Regions from separate parts of the Cytobacillus sp. OWB-43 genome, predicted to be linked through region 2. Evidence: riboswitches for the same ligand, from Rfam matches in the RefSeq annotation. Region 2 holds a riboswitch; the other holds the start of a gene.

Region 1 (8,829 bases), 230 kb from region 2:
GTCATTTTTGGTTCAAAAGGAATAATTGGCTTCATTGGATCGATCCTCACTTGTATGTCTTTTTTTAATCTAACCATACTATGACCATGTGTAATAGGTTTTATGAATGTAAACCAAAATCTAGTCAAAGGATGGTTGAAGGTCATATGAGGAAAAAAGGTCGTTTCTTTATTACTGGCTGGAATGTTACAACTAATCAGTTTGAATATAGTATCGTATATCAAAATAAAGTAAAGGCAATGGGCGAATTTTCCGAAGGTCTAAATGAACAAGAATTGGCTATTTTAGTCAGCTTGATTCAAAAGAATGGAAAAAAAGTAAGTCAAGTAAAATACAGCATCTCCCCAAGCATTTGTATTCAACTTTGCTTTCGCGACATAATTGAGGATACCTTGATCCACCCTCAATTTATGCAATTCTTACCGACTGAGCAATGGGAAACATGTACTTGGGAGAGATTACTGATAGAAAATGCAAATATCGACTCTTCTATAGAAGTGACCCACCCAGAAAAACCGTTATGGGACAACCCAAAAATCAATAAAGAGCAGCTCATTGCATATCTTGTTTGCGTCGCTCCACGGTTGTTACCGTTTGTGAAGAATAGATTGTTAACAACCATTCGCTATCCACATGGCTATATAGGGAAAGAATGTTTCTATCAGAAGAATAAACCTGATTATGCACCGTCATTTGTGAATTCTTTTACAAAAGACGAAATCGACTATATCCTTTGTAATGATTTATCTACTCTTGTTTGGCTAGGTAATCAATTAGCACTAGAGTATCATACCCCTTTTGAAACAATTGGTAGCGACCATCCGCTTGATATTGTGTTCGACCTTGACCCACCAGATGAAACACACTTTCTACTAGCTGTTGATGCTGCACAGAAACTAAACAAGATTTTCGAAGAATTAAATATTATCGGCTTCCCAAAATTAACTGGTGGTAAGGGAATACAAGTACATATCCCAATTATGCATCATCATTTTTCTTATGAAGATACCAGACTGTTTACTTCGTTCATAGCTTCCTATTTAGTTGAAAAAAACCCAGATTTATTTACGACAGAAAGAATGAAAAAGAATCGCGGGAAAAAGTTATATATCGATTATATACAGCATGCAGAAGGAAAAACGATGATTGCTCCTTACTCTCCTAGAGGCAGAGAAGGTGCGATAATAGCAGCCCCACTCTATTGGGATGAAGTAAATAAACAACTGCAACGAAAGAATTTTTCACTAGACAACATTCGCAAGTATCGTTTAACTGATCGCTGCCCAATGGCAACCTTTTTCGAAACAAAAAATGACACGATTGCAAAAATTATAGATTCATTAAAAGGATAAAACTATACGCAAGCATATGCGATTTTTTGTGTTTTAGGAAGTGAAAGCTAAGCAAATCTGATATGCACGTTATCCAAAGCCAAAACGCATTTAAACGATTGCCTTTTCAGTTTACGTATCACTCAAAAGCTAAAACTGATTTGAACGTTTTGCTCATTCAGCATGCACGACATCAAGGAGCGAAAACACATATGAAACGACCTGCTAATGCAATTCCTGCGCGTTATTCAGATGAAAAAACAAAAAACCGAACCAACACTATTTACTCATAGTGCCGTTTCGGTCCAAAACCCTTTTTTCTTAAACATTTCTTAAGCATTTAATTGCTTGGTTAAAAAAGCAGAAGCTTCTTGTTGCAACTTCGCATATTGCATCATTTCTTCAATATATTCTTCGCTATTATCGACGGTAAATGTCCCTGGATGATTTATATCTATCTCAATTGTACATTGATAGACAAAGCTAGCATTACCAATAAGGTCGATTGTAAAGCTATCATTTTGCTTATGAACAATGCAACGGACCTTACCACCATTGTTATAAACCTCAATCGGCTGCTCATAGGTATTGATACTTTGCAGACATGTGACTAAACTTGAAGCCGACATCGCTGTCCCACATGCATTCGTAAAGCCCACCCCTCTTTCATACGTACGAACAAAAATCCCACCTTCTGGTAGTGGTTTGACGAAACTCACATTTACACCATCAGGAAAGTAATCATTTTCTCCGTTGACATACAAACTTATTTCTTCTTGAATATCTGATTGCATCTGTTCTTTTTCGACAATAGCAACAAGATGGGGATTAGGTACAGAAAGAGCAGTAAAAGCGATATCTTCCGAAAGGTCTTCCATCTTTTCATTGACTAATTGGTGCTGATTGATGTGAAGTGGTAAAGTAGCAACATCAAATGACACCGGTGAAATTTCTACCTTGTAAGTAGGGATATCTTTATAAATATCGCTTTCTTTACTAACATGAAGGGTTACTTTCATCGTATCAATTGTCGCCTCTTTGATTTTCAGTTTCTCACAAACATACCTCGCGACACAACGAAGACCGTTACCACACATGGAAGCTTCTGAACCATCTGCATTAAATACGCGCATTTTTGCATCAGCAACTTCACTGGCTAATATAAATAAAATCCCATCCGCACCGAGCTCACTGCCACGATTACAAAGACTAATCGTTAATTTCGCTCGTTCTTCATCACTCCACCCGAAGGACTGCTCCATTTCATCAATAATAAAAAAGTCATTTCCCGAACCGTGACATTTAATTAATTCTAATTTCATCATAAACCCTCTTTCTCTTTTAGGCTCTTCATTTATCTTCTATACATGTTTTTACCATTGTTCATGTGAATATAAACGTAATATTATTATAACGAGAAAAAGAAAGAGGGAGCAAAGAAAATTTATTTTTAACGAAAATGTTTATTAAAATTACTCATTTCAATCGCATTAACAGCTGCATCCCAGCCTTTGTTGCCTGCTTTTGTACCCGCTCTCTCAACCGCTTGTTCAATAGAATCAGTTGTTAACACACCAAAAATTACTGGAATGCCAGTTTGTAATGAAGTTGCTGCCACTCCTTTGGCTACCTCTGCATTCACATAATCAAAATGTGGTGTTGCCCCTCTAATAACTGTTCCAAGGGCAACAACCGCATCGTATTCGCCACTTTCCGCAAGTTTTTTCGCAGCTAGAGGAATTTCAAACGCTCCTGGTACCCAAGCTACCGTAATATCCTCTTCAGCCACATCGTGACGCTTGAAGCTATCTAATGCACCATCTAATAATTTTTTTGTAATAAACTCATTGAAACGTGATACAACAACAGCTACCTTTATTCCCGTTCCAATTAAATGTCCTTCTAGTATTGTATTCATTCTACTTCACTCCTAAATTAGATTAGTTTAATAATAATTGTGATTGCTTATAAGATATTAATTGTTCAATCGTAATCATCTTCAAATCATATTTTTCTGCTACTTTCTCTAACTCTGCTACTCTAGCCATTTCACCATTTTCTTTCATAATCTCGCATATAATCCCGACCGGACTTGCCTCAGCCAATTTTGCTAAATCTACTGCCGCTTCCGTATGGCCTGAACGCTCAAGGACGCCACCATCCTTCGCTATAAGGGGGAAAATATGACCTGGACGATTGAAGTCTGATGCTTGTGTTTTGTCGTCTAACATTTTTTCTACGGTTAAAAACCGTTCAAATGCACTTATACCAGTCGTTGTCTCTTTATAATCAATACTTACAGTAAAAGCAGTTTGATGGCTGTCTGTATTATTAGTTACCATCGGATGCAAGTCTAATTTTTTGGCGATTGACTGCTCAATCGGCACGCAAATAAGCCCTCTTCCCACTGTCGCCATAAAATTGATTGTTTCAGCTGAAGCATACTCGGCAACAGCGATAAAATCACCCTCATTCTCACGATTCTCATCATCACAAACGATAATCACTTTTCCCATTTTCAAGTCAGCAATCGCTTCTTCAATTGAGTGACTCATATATTCCCTCCTAACTTAAGAATCCATTATTCTCTAATAACTGTTCGAAATTTCTTTCACGTTTCGATGTGTCTGAAAAGGCAAATACATATTTAGCAAATAAATCATATTCGATATTGACAGTATCATTTGGCTTTTTTTCACTAATCACCGTTTCTTCAGCTGTATGAGGAATTAACGCAATCGTAAAATAACCATCCCCTACCTCCATCACTGTTAATGAAGTGCCATCAATAGCAACAGATCCTTTAGGTAGAATTAGATGCTGATACTTCTCTGATAGTGAAATTGAAAGATAAATCGCATTTTCTTGTCTTTGTTTTTTTAAAATTTTTCTCGTTTCATCCACATGACCACTTACATAATGGCCGCCAAATCTTCCTCCTGCTAACATCGCTCTTTCTAAATTCACATTGCTTCCTACTTTTAAAGAGGAAAGCGATGTCGCATGAAAAGTTTCTGGCATCACATCTGCTGTAAAACTTCTTTGTTGGAATTCGGTCACTGTTAAACAAACACCGTTCACAGCGATGCTATCACCGATATGGATATCATCCATAATCTTTGTAGCATTGAACACTAATTGAATAGTAGATCCACGATGAATCGTTCTTTGTACAGTACCGATTTCTTCGATAATACCTGTAAACAGAATGATCAACCTCTCTGCATAAGATTTATTCGTTTAAGTAAAAGTTGAAATTTTCCGCTCGGGGCAAATACGCGGTATCGGGAGAGTTTGTTGAAAATTACAAAAAGAGTTGGACTCACACTTATCGTTATCCCATATCATCACCACCCTTTTTAAAATACTCATGAATAAATAAACCCGTATACGAATACGTATACGGGAAAAGTAATCATGGCCAAATAAACGTCAAAATCAACTGTTTTTGAACGTTTTTACACACACGCATCCTTCTCCCATCCAGACTATACTGTCGGCTTTGGAATTGCACCAAATCCACCGTTCTCATTCCTGAGCCCGGGTCACGGACTAAGAGGTCACCCTCATCACCGCCGGTTGGGAATTTCACCCTGCCCCGAAGGATATTCTATTAAATTGTTGATACTATAGAGAACAGACAGTATCTAATACTTTTAAAATAAATAAAGATTCCCCTGCTCTTATTACAGTATCTAAATATAGGATAAATGTAAATAAGTAATTAATCAATAGAAAGAGTGTTAAATAGGAGATTATACATAAAGAAAACTAAAATAAACCATCACCCTAACATTTGAGACAGAAAAAGGATAATAGTTATATATCTAATATTATATTTCAAAACCCTACCTCAATTTTTTCTTTACTCCTTAAAGTTGTCAATTCATCTATGTATGATATAAAATACAGTTAAATACAGTTAAATACATTATTTCTATTAAATTACATAGAAAAGAAGGTGTGTTTTTGTAAATAACTATTCATCAGGACATAAAGATAACATAAAAATTACAAAATCCAACTATAAAAGGAAGCCCATCTATGAATAGAAAATTAATTATTATTTTCATCTTTCCTTTAATTTTAGTGTCTTGGATGATTTATTCTTGTAAGCAACCAATTGTACTAAAAGGAAAGAGCTCCGATGGAAATTGGAGAGCGGAATATAGCCCTCATCATTCTCCTAACCCTAAAGGGATTTGGAAAGGAGAGGCAACTTGGTTAGGAGGGACCAATCTCCCTACTCTGAATTTTTTGGTATTTAAATCTGGAGAGGAAATGGTCACTTTATACGATAAGCCAAGTGATTTTCCTCAGGGAGATGTTATTGAATTTGTCAGTATTGGAGACGCCCCGTTATATGCTAATTACTCTTTACAAATTAAATGGACATACGAAAACAAGGAATTTGATGAGGAAATAAAACTAGAAAGAAAGAAACGCTTTTTCATCTTACCGTTTTAATATTATCATTTGCATAAAGCAAATAGCGCTATTAATATTGCTGACAGTATTTTTATCTAAAAATAGCTCCAATTCTTTCTATAATAAATTCATCACACTCCATAAAGTTTGCTTCATTCACAATATTTCAGTGTTCTACTATCTGCAAAAAGGTTTACAAACCGTTCATCATTGATTTGCACACTATTGGCTTCAATAAAAAATGAGTCTTTATTATTTACTTGAAAGTAAAAATTAGTTTTAGCATGTAATTTTTCGATTTCTTTCAAATCTGATTCTAAACTTTCAATTTTTATATGACCAAAACCATTCTTGTGATAACTAATTTCGCTTAATAAATTCGCATCAGTAAAACTACGGTCATTTAAGCGTATCGTTCCTACATTAGGCTCTTGATAAACAAAGAACGACATCACTTCCTTTATGAAGATGTAGGTTCTCTTAATTTGTTGTTTATGACAACTAAGTAATTTTAATGTAATGGATTCATTTAAATAATCAATCTGTAAATCATCTAAATCCCAGTATTCTGCTTTTTCGGCAAACAAAGTATTTATTCTATTTGGACCGCTAGACATCTGATCACCCCGTTTACTTTTTTCTATTACCTGTGGAAAGCACACAATCCACCGGCGATATTTCAGTCAACCATCTTCTTTTTGACAGTTTATTCCCCTTTGTTTTCGAGTATTTCAATATACCTTTCAAAATTGTCATTGAATCTTTGTTGTTCATAATGACCATCATTCCCTAAACTATTATCTAGTAGACTCTCAATCGCTCCAGCAATAGTACAGGATCCCAATATAAAGCAAATTCCAATAATCCAAGCAGCATTAAGTAAATCTTTCCTGTTTATGTTCATCATTTTTCTCCTATCCTTTAATTGTTGGACATCGAATTACATAGAACCGTTTTTTCGGTAATTTCTTAATGACGGTAACACTATTTGCTAATCCGTCTTACAGAAGATTACTCATCTTCGTAGAAAGTATCATACATTTCAGGGAATAGATCTTTTAATCTCCTTATCGTATGCGCATTTGCAACAATATCCAGTACATCAGAACTAATATAAAATAAAAAAGCACGATGCACAAAACAAATATAGAGTGACGTGTGACCATCAATCATTTTAAGGCTATAGCGAAAAAACGCAGATGATTTGACGTTCTTTACTGTTGAAAAGACAAAATAACTGCTCATCTCTTCTTGCCAAACTACTTCATTAGACCAATTATTTATTTTAAAAAACCGCCGTAAATTTAACTTTTCTCTCCTTACCCTTGTGCTATTAATATCTTGATAACCAGAAATAAACGTCATATCTAACTTTTCCTCTATAGGAAATAGATGATGAAATAAGCTTTTCGCTAAACCTGGATGTTGCCTGAATGTCTCTAAACCGAACCGAATTCGATTGTCTTTCACTACTTGAAAATAAGGCGTTGCGGCGTTCGTCATATCAACACCGAAAGTATTTGCAGGGATCATTCTACCACTCGCTTCTTCACAAAATATAATGATTACCATAATTATACACTCATTTCATACTAACCGCTTATATATTTCTTTCACACTTCTTTCCTTAACCTGCGTTCACTTAGAAAATAAAAAAGCACGTGCTCATTCCACCTTTAAGCAGAATCTACACGTGCTTCATTCAATCATTTCCTTATTTAATTAACTCTAACTCAACAGGGATAAATTCTTCCACCGTTTCACCATCGAGTACTTTTTTGGCTATTTCTACAGCTTGCTCGCCCATTCTGTCTGGTTTTTGAGCGACTGTTGCTGCCATATCGCCACCTTCAACTGCAGCAATGGCATCATCTGTTGCGTCGAACCCGACAACAATGACATCTTTCAATCCAGCAGCCGTTAATGCTTGATAAGCACCAAGTGCCATTTCATCATTATGAGCAAATACAGCTTGGACATCTTTATTGCTTTGGATGATGTTTTCCATTACTGTTAAGCCTTCTGCACGATCAAAATTCGCAGATTGTTTTGTTGCTACTTCCACATTGTCAGATGCTTCAATGGCTTCATTGAAACCCGCACCTCTTTCGCGTGCTGCCGATGAACCAGGGATCCCTTCAAGTTCAACTACTTTTCCTTCGCCATCAAGTTGTTCAATGATAAATTCTCCTGCCATTTTACCCCCTTCTGCATTATCAGAAGCTACGTGAGCGACAACTTCGCCACCTTCTGCACTTCTATCAACAGTAATAACCGGGATATCTGCATTATTAGCTGATGTAATGGCAGAAGCAACCGCTGCTGAATCAGCTGGATTAATAATTAATAAGTCAACACCTTGTTGAATTAAATCCTCAATATCACTTACTTGTGTTGCTGGGTCATCTTGTGCATCTACTGTTTTAATCGCATAACCAAGCTCTTTTGCCTTCGCCTCTGCACTATCACGTAGTGTAACAAAGAAAGGATTATTTAATGTAGAAATCGATAGACCAATTGTTTTTTCTCCTGATGCTTTTTCATCATTATCAGTTGCTTCATTATCATCAGCCCCATTATTTAATGAACATGCACCTAATAAAGCGACTACTAAAACCAAAGTAAGAAGCTTCCATATTTTTTTCATTTGAGTATTCCTCCTTCATAGGTTTGCAAATCATATATGTTAAGCAGCTTTCTTTCTATCAATTAGTACAGCTAATAGAATGACGCCGCCCTTCACCACTTGTTGGTAGAAAGATGATACATTTAATAAATTCAAACCATTATTAAGTACACCAATAATCAAAGCACCAATTAATGTACCAAAGATCCATCCGCGTCCGCCTGAAAGACTTGTCCCACCAAGAACAACTGCCGCAATGGCATCTAATTCGTAGCTTGTACCAGCTGTTGGCTGTGCAGAGTCAAGACGAGAAGTTAACGTAATTCCGGCAACTGCAGCAAATAATCCTGAAATCGCATAAACACCCATTTTCAAGCGATCCACTTTTAAACCAGAGAGCTTAGCGGCTTCTTCATTCCCACCAATCGCATAAACACCGCGACC
Region 2 (8,829 bases):
AGCTGCTTTATTCCGTTCGTTGAAGTTTTTATAATGTTTCTTTGTACTTCTGGTGGAACATATACATCTATATTAAAAGACGAATCAACAATGGCCAATTCCACAATATGATCTTCAATTGTTCCTTGTTTTAATTTTCTTATTTTAATAATATCCTCAATATCGTATCCTTGATTTAAATAGATAGCTGTTTTTCTTGTTGATTGTGTTAGCTGTAACCACTCATTTGTCTCTTTTGTCTCTAATATTTGCTCGAGTAACGGATAAGAGGTGTTATTTTCTTTTACTTCAGTTAATATCATGTGAATCACATTTGTAAAATGTAACTGATAGGTTAACATTGACATTTGCAACTGTTCGGCTGCCTGCTGCTGTGTTAAGCCAATTCGATTACTTCCTGTTAACCTTAGAATGAGAATAAGAGGGTCAATTTTTTTATTCGTTAAAATTTGTTGTAACTCCTTAAACAGTTGTGTTGCCAACTCATGGCGATTGATTCTATTCCTTTGAATAAAGTTCTTTAACCAATCAAGATCAGGTTTATTATTTTGAATAGGGAGATACCTTCCGTTATATGCGACTAGGTTAGAAATTACTTGAACCATAAGAGAAAGGCGCTCCCAAAAAAGTTTGTCCATCCGGTTATATGACCAGCCATTGAGATAGCTAGGTATGATTGGTTCAGCAAACTCTTGGAGATACATATCCCCTTTTTCCGTCATTCGATAAGACCCCTCACCAAGACAAGTGACATATTTCTCCTCTAAAAGATGATCTAATATTTGATTAAATTCCTCTCTTGCCAAATGGGGTAACACATGAAAGTATTGCTTCAAGTGAAATAAATGAGCATCTTGTATTGTTTGAGATGACTTTTTGCCATTAAGCAAATGTAAAATGGCATAAGCAGTTCTCTGATTCTCAATTGATTTTAGACAAAATAAGACCAATTTCTGAATAACGCTCACATTTCTCTCCCCTTTATTCATTGACTAATTAGTTTTTAGAATAGCATTTCCGTGGTGAATTTGCAGACTTTTTCGACATTATTTTAATTTTTTTTGTTGAATTTTATTGTATCATGAAACCGTTATATACGTGATAATATCAGTCAATTTTTCATCATGAACAAGATGAAAAGTCCCACCATAGACTATTCTAGATGGTAGATTTTTATTGAAATGTTTACAAGACAGATTTACAATAGAACATGTGGTAAGTGTTTCGGCAGATATTTTCGTGCTTTAACATGAAAAAGATTTTAAATAGGAGGTTATTCCATGGCGAAGTATACAATTGTTGACAAAGAAACATGTATTGCTTGTGGCGCATGTGGTGCGGCAGCTCCAGACATTTATGATTACGATGATGAGGGCATCGCATTTGTAACACTAGATGATAATGAAGGAATTGTTGAAATTCCCGATGTTCTTATAGAAGATATGATGGATGCATTTGAAGGCTGTCCAACTGACTCAATAAAAGTCGCAGACGATGCCTTTGATGGTGATCCGTTAAAATACGAATAGAACAAAAAGAAATCTAATTGTAAAAAAAGAAAACGAGTAAATCCTATTTTAGGGATTTGCTCGTTTTTTCTATGAGCTACAGGGAATCACATACTCGTATACTCATTCGAATAAAAATCGTTCCCTTCATCAATTATCCAGTTGGAATTAAAATAGTAGTTATCGAGGATTGCATATGAGTTCATTGGTGCTTTTACGAATGATGTAATATGATGGATAAGAGTGACAATTCTACTTAAGCGGCATAAAATTATATATTAAAAGGCATCTAACTTTTCAAAGTTAGATGCCTCCTTTATAAATTAAGCAATCGTATTTAGCGATCTTTGTTTATTAATCCAATTACTCATCTTAGCAAATACAAGCATAAATACCGATGCCATTAAAATTCCTTTAATAAAGTTAAAAGGTAGAATAAACATGACTGCAGTTGAACGCATTTCTGGTCCTGACATAGCGGGCATATTTAAAAACATTGTATAGGCAGGTAAAAAGACGAAATAATTAAGCAAACTCATGGATACAGCCATTACACTTGTGCCAATGATTAATCCTATTGTCATACCTTTTTTGGATTTCATCTTTGTATAAACATAATAGGTTGGCAAAATAAATAATAAACCTGCTACAAAGTTAGCAATATGACCAACAGGTACACCAGTAGCACTTCCCGTCATAAAATAATCCAACACATTTTTAAACAATTCGACCAGTATTCCCGCAATCGGACCAAATATTAACGCAGCCACTAAAGCAGGGATATCACTAAAGTCAATCATCAAAAAGTTCGGAAACGGTGGTAATGGAAAGTTTAACAACATAAGAATATACGCGATACTACTCAACATACCGATTGCAACAAAAGCTTTGACATTTAACTTCTTCAATTTTCCTCTCTCCTTTTAGGCTATCTCTCCTATAGAAGAAAGGTTCAGCAAATAAGCGTCTTTGCATAACAAAACCCTCAAGTAAACTTGAGGGAGAATTGAACAAAGACATTCTTAATAAACGTTCTTGTAGTGTATACTTTGAACGTTAGCAGAACCTCCATCTTCTCCCATCCAGACTTTACTGTCGGCTTTGGATTCTCACCAAATCCTGCCCAATACAAACGCTTCGTGCTAATTGCACTCCACTTTTAGGCTCGCGGGCTTAAAGTATAAATACTTATCACCGCCGGTCGGGAATTTCACCCTGCCCCGAAGATAGACCATATTTATTTGACAACTTCATTATACTGAAAAATAATTCATTTGTGAAGCCTAAAATAGTAAATATCTCGAATTAAAAACATTCCTTTCATTATGCACATTTGTCTTCAGGAGATAAAATTTTCTTTCCACGAAGATCGTTTTATTTTACTACATTAAAGCGTTTCCATTTTAAACACAAACAATAAATCCAATTGACAGAATAATATTCGTCTTGTAAAATAATCAGATAATTAAGTAACCAACTTAGGAGGATTCATACATGTATCAAATATTAGTGGCTGATGCCATTAGTGAAGAAGGCTTATACCCTTTACTTAACGACACAAATGCTGAAATTATTCAAAAGAAAACCGACGATCCCGAGGTTGATTTATCAACTATTGAGGCTTTGTTAGTACGGAGTGCCACGAAAGTAACGGATGAATTAATGGCGGAGATGCCAAAGTTAAAAATTATTGCAAGAGCAGGTGTGGGTGTCGATAATATTGATGTTCCAGCAGCAACTAAAAGAGGCATTATCGTCATAAATGCACCAGACGGAAACACAATTTCTACGGCAGAGCATACTTTTGCTATGATGGCCTCCCTTATGAGAAATATTCCTCAAGCACATAGCTCAGTTAAGAATTTGGAATGGAAAAGAAATCAGTATGTAGGTACTGAACTATTCGGTAAAAGTCTTGGTATTGTTGGTATGGGAAGAATCGGGAGTGAAATCGCCAAGCGAGCAAAAGTATTTGGTATGAGTGTGTTAGTATTCGATCCCTTTTTAACGAAAGAACGTGCAGCAAAACTCGGTGTAGAATCTAGTACATTAGATGAAATACTGCAAAGATCTGATATTATTACGGTTCATACTCCACTTACACCTGAAACAAGAGGGATTATCAATGAAGAGGCATTGAAAAAAACAAAAAAAGGCGTTCGCTTACTTAACTGTGCCCGTGGTGGTATCATTGATGAGCAAGATTTAGCTAAATATGTGGCTAATGGACATGTTGGAGGAGTTGCATTAGACGTATTTGAAACTGAACCACCTGGTGAACACCCACTTTTGAAATATGAAAATGTCATTGTAACGCCACATTTAGGTGCGTCAACAAAAGAAGCACAATTAAATGTAGCAACACAAGTCGCTCAAGAAGTTCGGACTTACTTTGAAGGAAATCCAGTATCTAATTCAATTAACTTACCAGCTATCTCCAAAGACATTTATGAAAAAATACAACCTTTTTACCAAATCTCTAAACAAATCGGAAATATTTTAACTCAATGTGTTAAAGAAGGGGTACATGAACTCTCTATTACTTACTCTGGTTCAGTGACAGATTTAGAAACTGCATACTTAACAAAAGCAATGCTGTCCGGTTTCTTCAAAGGTAGAATTGACGTTAACGTGAATGAGGTTAATGCATTACTCACTGCAAAAGAGCGTGGTATCACTGTTGGAGAAAAGATTTCCACCGATGCATTTGGCTATGACAACTGCATTTCGGTCACAGCAAAAGGAGAAGAAAATGCATTTACAGTTAGAGGAACATTTATTGATCATTATGGGCCAAGAATTGTCTATTTAAACGGGTTTAATATTGACTTCTTACCAGAAGGTAACCTTCTTTATATTCAACATATGGACAGACCTGGTGTTATTGGCCACGTAGGTCAAGTCCTTGGCGATCACCATATTAATATTGCCACAATGCAAGTAGGTCGTAAACAAGCAGGTGGAGAAGCAATTATGGTGCTAGCTTTTGACAAACCACTAAGTGACAAAGAGCTTTCCTTATTGAACAACTTAGATGAGATTGTTTCTATTAATCCTATTATTTTATAATTCCTTTTTGTAGAGAGTGGCCCTCAGTCGACCACTCTTTTTTATATTTAGGATAAAAGTAAAAGTCATTCACAACACAAACAGATTCCAATTAGAACCTGTTCATTTTATGAATGACTTTTTTAAATTGAGCACTATTCATCATTATTCCTAGCCTAAAGGGTATTTTTTACGTTCACCTTTTGAAAAAGTCATGATGGATGAATATCCAATTTCTTTTGCTAATGCAAGCGATTGATCAAAGTCTGCACCAACATGCTCGGGAAAATGAGCATCAGACGATAGAACGATTGGTATATTCTTCTCAAAACATTTTCGTAATAATCTTGGATCTGGATATAGCTCACCCACAGGTTTTCTTAAACCAGCACTACTAATTTCCACGCATGTTTTTGATTGTGCTAAAGCATCAGTTGCTCTTTCATATTGTTCTAATAGAAACTCTTCATCCTGAGGAACATACTTAAAAATCTTCACTAAGTCAATATGGCCGACAATATCAAATAGATTAGATTGAGCCAAAGTAACTATCTGATCATAATATTTACGATATACATCATAAAGATCGCGTCGTTCCCATTCCTTTTTGTACTCAGCTAAATCTATGCCAAAGTCACCTACCCAATGGACAGAGCCAATCACATAATCAAAATCATATGATTGAATGAATTTCTCCATTTCCTTATGCTTTCCAGGTGTATAATCCATTTCAATGGACATTTTTACATCTATTTCTTTATTCCATGCTTGGTGAAATAATGATACATAATCCTTCATATCATAATATCGTCTTTCATTTACCCATTTATTTTGCAGAATATCTGCCGTTTGGTAAAAGTGATAAGCATGTTCAGAAATACCAAATGAACCAATATTTTTATTATTAGCCGCGTTTGTAAATTGTTCTAAATAGTCTAATGTAAGTGTACCGTTCTCTAAATGATTATGATAATCCGTTAACATTTTGCCTGCCTCCTCAATTGTATGTAACAATTATACGCCTTAAAAGAGGCATGGACAATGAGATTTAACTATTTTTTTAGAATAATCAATACTTAAATGGCGTCAAATTATTTTGATTGAAAAAAGATGCGATTTTTTAAAAAAATACAACCTTTTCATTTATTTTCATATTACATGTACGTACCTTGTATGTATTCCTTTCAATTTAGGGAACCTGTAATATTTGATTAGGATATATGTTTTCTGTCCGCAATCCATTCTTATTTACCAATTCTGCTACCGTCACATTATACCTTTCACTAATCGACCATAACGTATCTCCTGTTTTCACTTCATACGTATCCATATGAGGTCCGTTCATTTTTCCTGAAACAAGTATCGTATCCTCATCGTGATTAAATACTAAAAAAGGATCAAGCGCATTCTCCTTAGAAAAGGTCCATTCTTTTGCGTGAACTTCAAAATGCAAATGAACCCCTGAGGAATCACCGGTATTCCCCATCTCTCCTATTGTATCGCCTGCTGAAATCACTTCACCTTCAAATACTAAACGCTTTTTCAAATGAGCATAAATGGTTTCTGTATCGTTATGATGCTGTATAAACACAACATTACCATATGTATCAGAGTAATATGATCTTGTAACTACTCCACTATCCACTGAGTGAATAGGTGTACCTATCTCTGCAGCAATATCAATCCCTTTATGATGTCCTCCTCTAGTTCCATATGTATCTGTGATGACCCCTTCTACTGGCCATACCCAATTTTTTGTTTTTTCTGGCCAAGAGTCTGCTAAAGCATTTTTTTCACTACTGAATATTAAAAAAAGAAAACATATACTTCCGAACATGAATAAACGGCTTACTTTATACTTCAAAACTTTGCCTCCTATAGCGGTTATATTATATAGACAAATTAATTACTCTATGATTACGACAAATCCTGCCAAAAAACACATCCATTACTATGTACGAGTTTTTTAAAAATATGTATATAAAAATAAATTTTTCTTTTTTTAATGTAGCACCTTATTTTAAAATTATAGTTATGAGTGTTTTACTTTTTTCAATATTACCTTTGTCAAAAACGCAAAAAAGTTGGTAATATTAGACTTTTACAGTCATAATTACCAACTCTTTATTCTTTCTTATGGTAAATCCCTTTTATTAGGTGCTACCGGCACTTGAATTTCTTTTTCTAAATCAAACCGACCAATTTGATCAATTTCGGTATTTTCCAACTTAACCTCATTATATTCAAATTCCTTGGCTGTTAATAGAATCGCTTCAATCGTATATAAAGTTTCCTCATCATTCTTTATATCGGCATCATCTTCAAAAGTAATTAATAATTGTTCATCGGAAACGACTTCCGTTTCAAAGTCTATGTCATTAGGTATAGAAGCTTTCAGGTTATAAGTTTCAATCCCTTTTTTCATTGCTGCAAAAGCATCTGTCACTGAGTTTATTTTTTCTCTAAACGGAACAAGGAAAGGCGTTGTCCATTCTTCGTTAGGATAGTAAAAATAGTAAGCAGATTTATTAGTCGTATCAACTTGATCTATTTCTTCTGTAAAGCCTTCATTTCCCATCTCTAGCCCTTGTTCACCATCTGTTAATAAATCGATTTTCTCTATATTAAAATCAGCCATCATATCCGTTAATATTTCTTTTATTGCTTCTGATTGACTGCTTGATGAAATATTTGTTGCAGCAGGAAAATCAACTGCAAGCACTTGATTTGAAGTATCATAATGAAAGTCCGCATTAAATGGGTTTAGCTCCCCTAACCCCCATTCAGCTTCTTTTAAATCTGACATATGATTAATGAATAATTCCATTTTAGAAAGATCTGCTTCTTTATTTACCATCACACTAATGGGAATAAAATTTTGAACATTATGATCCGGTATAGAATAAGTTAAAACTTCCTCTTGATCTTTAATATCTTCCGCATAGACTGCAGTTGGTTCAATTTGCTGTGTCACTGGTTGCTCATTATTATCATTGGCATTGGCCTCTTCTGACTGGTCATTTTGAGCATAAATTTCATCCGTCTGATCTATATCTTCTTGCGGAGTTACTTCTTCATCCTTTACTATGTCTTCCGTATTTTCTTGCGTATGATTACTCTCGTCATTTGTTATCTCATCGTTTACTTCCTTTTGTTGAGTCGCATTCGATGCCAATTGATTCTCTTGCTCGCTATCATCTATATTACTTCCGGCTGAATCTTGAAAATTGATCATGGTCGGAACGAGAATACATAACAATAAAACAGCAACTGCAGAAGCTACAGATGGGGTTAACCACCTTTTTCTTTTCTTCTCCTCTTTAAATATCATCATTTGTTGATACATATCTTGCTTACTTATGTGGTTAGTAATTTTAGGAAGTTGTTTCAATAGTTCTTCGATGTGATCATCTTTCCAATCTTGTTTTTTCACTATTTAACCCCTCCTTTTCCCACATGTCAGACATGTTTTTCTTCAGAGCCTTTAATGCTCTGTGTTGCGTAGTTTTCACTTTACTTTCCGTCCAGCCTAGAGTTGCTGCCGTCTCAGCAATGGATAGTTCTTGAATATATCTCATTATAATAACCGTTCGTTGGTCCACTGAACACTTCTCCATGCACCGATATATCATTTGGATTTCCTGACTCTGCATAACTACTTCCTCTGGCATAGGGTGTTCATCTTTAATCTGTTGCTTTGACCAATCAAATTTTTCAATTATTTTTTGTTTCCAGCCTTTTTGTTTTCTAAATGAATCAATGGCCACATTCCTTGCAATTGAGAATAGCCATGTTTTTTCACTACTCTTGCCTTCGAATTTATCATATGACTTCAAAACTCTTATATATACTTCTTGCATAAGATCTTCTGCCAGCTCTCGATCTCTCACCATATAGAATAAGAATTGAAATACATCCTGATGGTATTTTGTATATAATTCATCGAAAACGGAGTCCAATAACTTCCCCTCCCCGTTCATAAATAATAGTCGTTATTAGAATTAAAAAAGTTACACTCTAACTATAGTATTAATGAAATTAAAATGGAAGGGTTTCTTTAGGAAATCTCTTTTTGCTTATTTCGCTTCTGTTTTCTGACATGAATGGTTTGCCAAATGCACATCGATTGTCTGAATCATCACATATCCAGCTCTTTTATACTTGTTAGAGATAAAATTCAAAAGAAGGCCTTATATTAATCCCATGTGGTATTGGCATTCATACGTAAACAGAAATAAAAAAACCGAACACGCACTCTTAATTAGGAGTTCAT

Evidence for each region. A riboswitch is a leader RNA that binds a small molecule or an ion and turns the genes downstream of it on or off. The one in region 2 is predicted to bind FMN.
Region 1: another riboswitch for FMN. It lies ahead of ribE (riboflavin synthase); the one in region 2 lies ahead of U9M49_RS07465 (ECF transporter S component).

Annotation. Positions count from the first base shown of each region.
Region 1 is NZ_JAYEFF010000001.1:1,300,111-1,308,939, forward strand. It holds gene U9M49_RS06270 (RNA ligase family protein) at 1-35, opposite strand, end outside; gene ligD (DNA ligase D) at 147-1,352, shown strand; gene dapF (diaminopimelate epimerase) at 1,664-2,653, opposite strand; gene ribE (6,7-dimethyl-8-ribityllumazine synthase) at 2,782-3,249, opposite strand; partial or broken gene ribB (3,4-dihydroxy-2-butanone-4-phosphate synthase) at 3,296-3,886, opposite strand; gene ribE (riboflavin synthase) at 3,897-4,538, opposite strand; FMN riboswitch at 4,799-4,941, opposite strand; gene U9M49_RS06300 (hypothetical protein) at 5,376-5,798, shown strand; gene U9M49_RS06305 (hypothetical protein) at 5,912-6,376, opposite strand; gene U9M49_RS06310 (hypothetical protein) at 6,466-6,663, opposite strand; gene U9M49_RS06315 (hypothetical protein) at 6,771-7,331, opposite strand; gene rbsB (ribose ABC transporter substrate-binding protein RbsB) at 7,474-8,406, opposite strand; gene U9M49_RS06325 (ABC transporter permease subunit) at 8,446-8,829, opposite strand, start outside.
Region 2 is NZ_JAYEFF010000001.1:1,532,222-1,541,050, forward strand. It holds gene U9M49_RS07455 (helix-turn-helix domain-containing protein) at 1-968, opposite strand, end outside; gene U9M49_RS07460 (ferredoxin) at 1,281-1,529, shown strand; gene U9M49_RS07465 (ECF transporter S component) at 1,832-2,416, opposite strand; FMN riboswitch at 2,575-2,740, opposite strand; gene serA (phosphoglycerate dehydrogenase) at 3,003-4,577, shown strand; gene U9M49_RS07475 (histidinol-phosphatase) at 4,728-5,540, opposite strand; gene U9M49_RS07480 (peptidoglycan DD-metalloendopeptidase family protein) at 5,746-6,393, opposite strand; gene U9M49_RS07485 (hypothetical protein) at 6,691-7,989, opposite strand; gene sigX (RNA polymerase sigma factor SigX) at 7,964-8,515, opposite strand.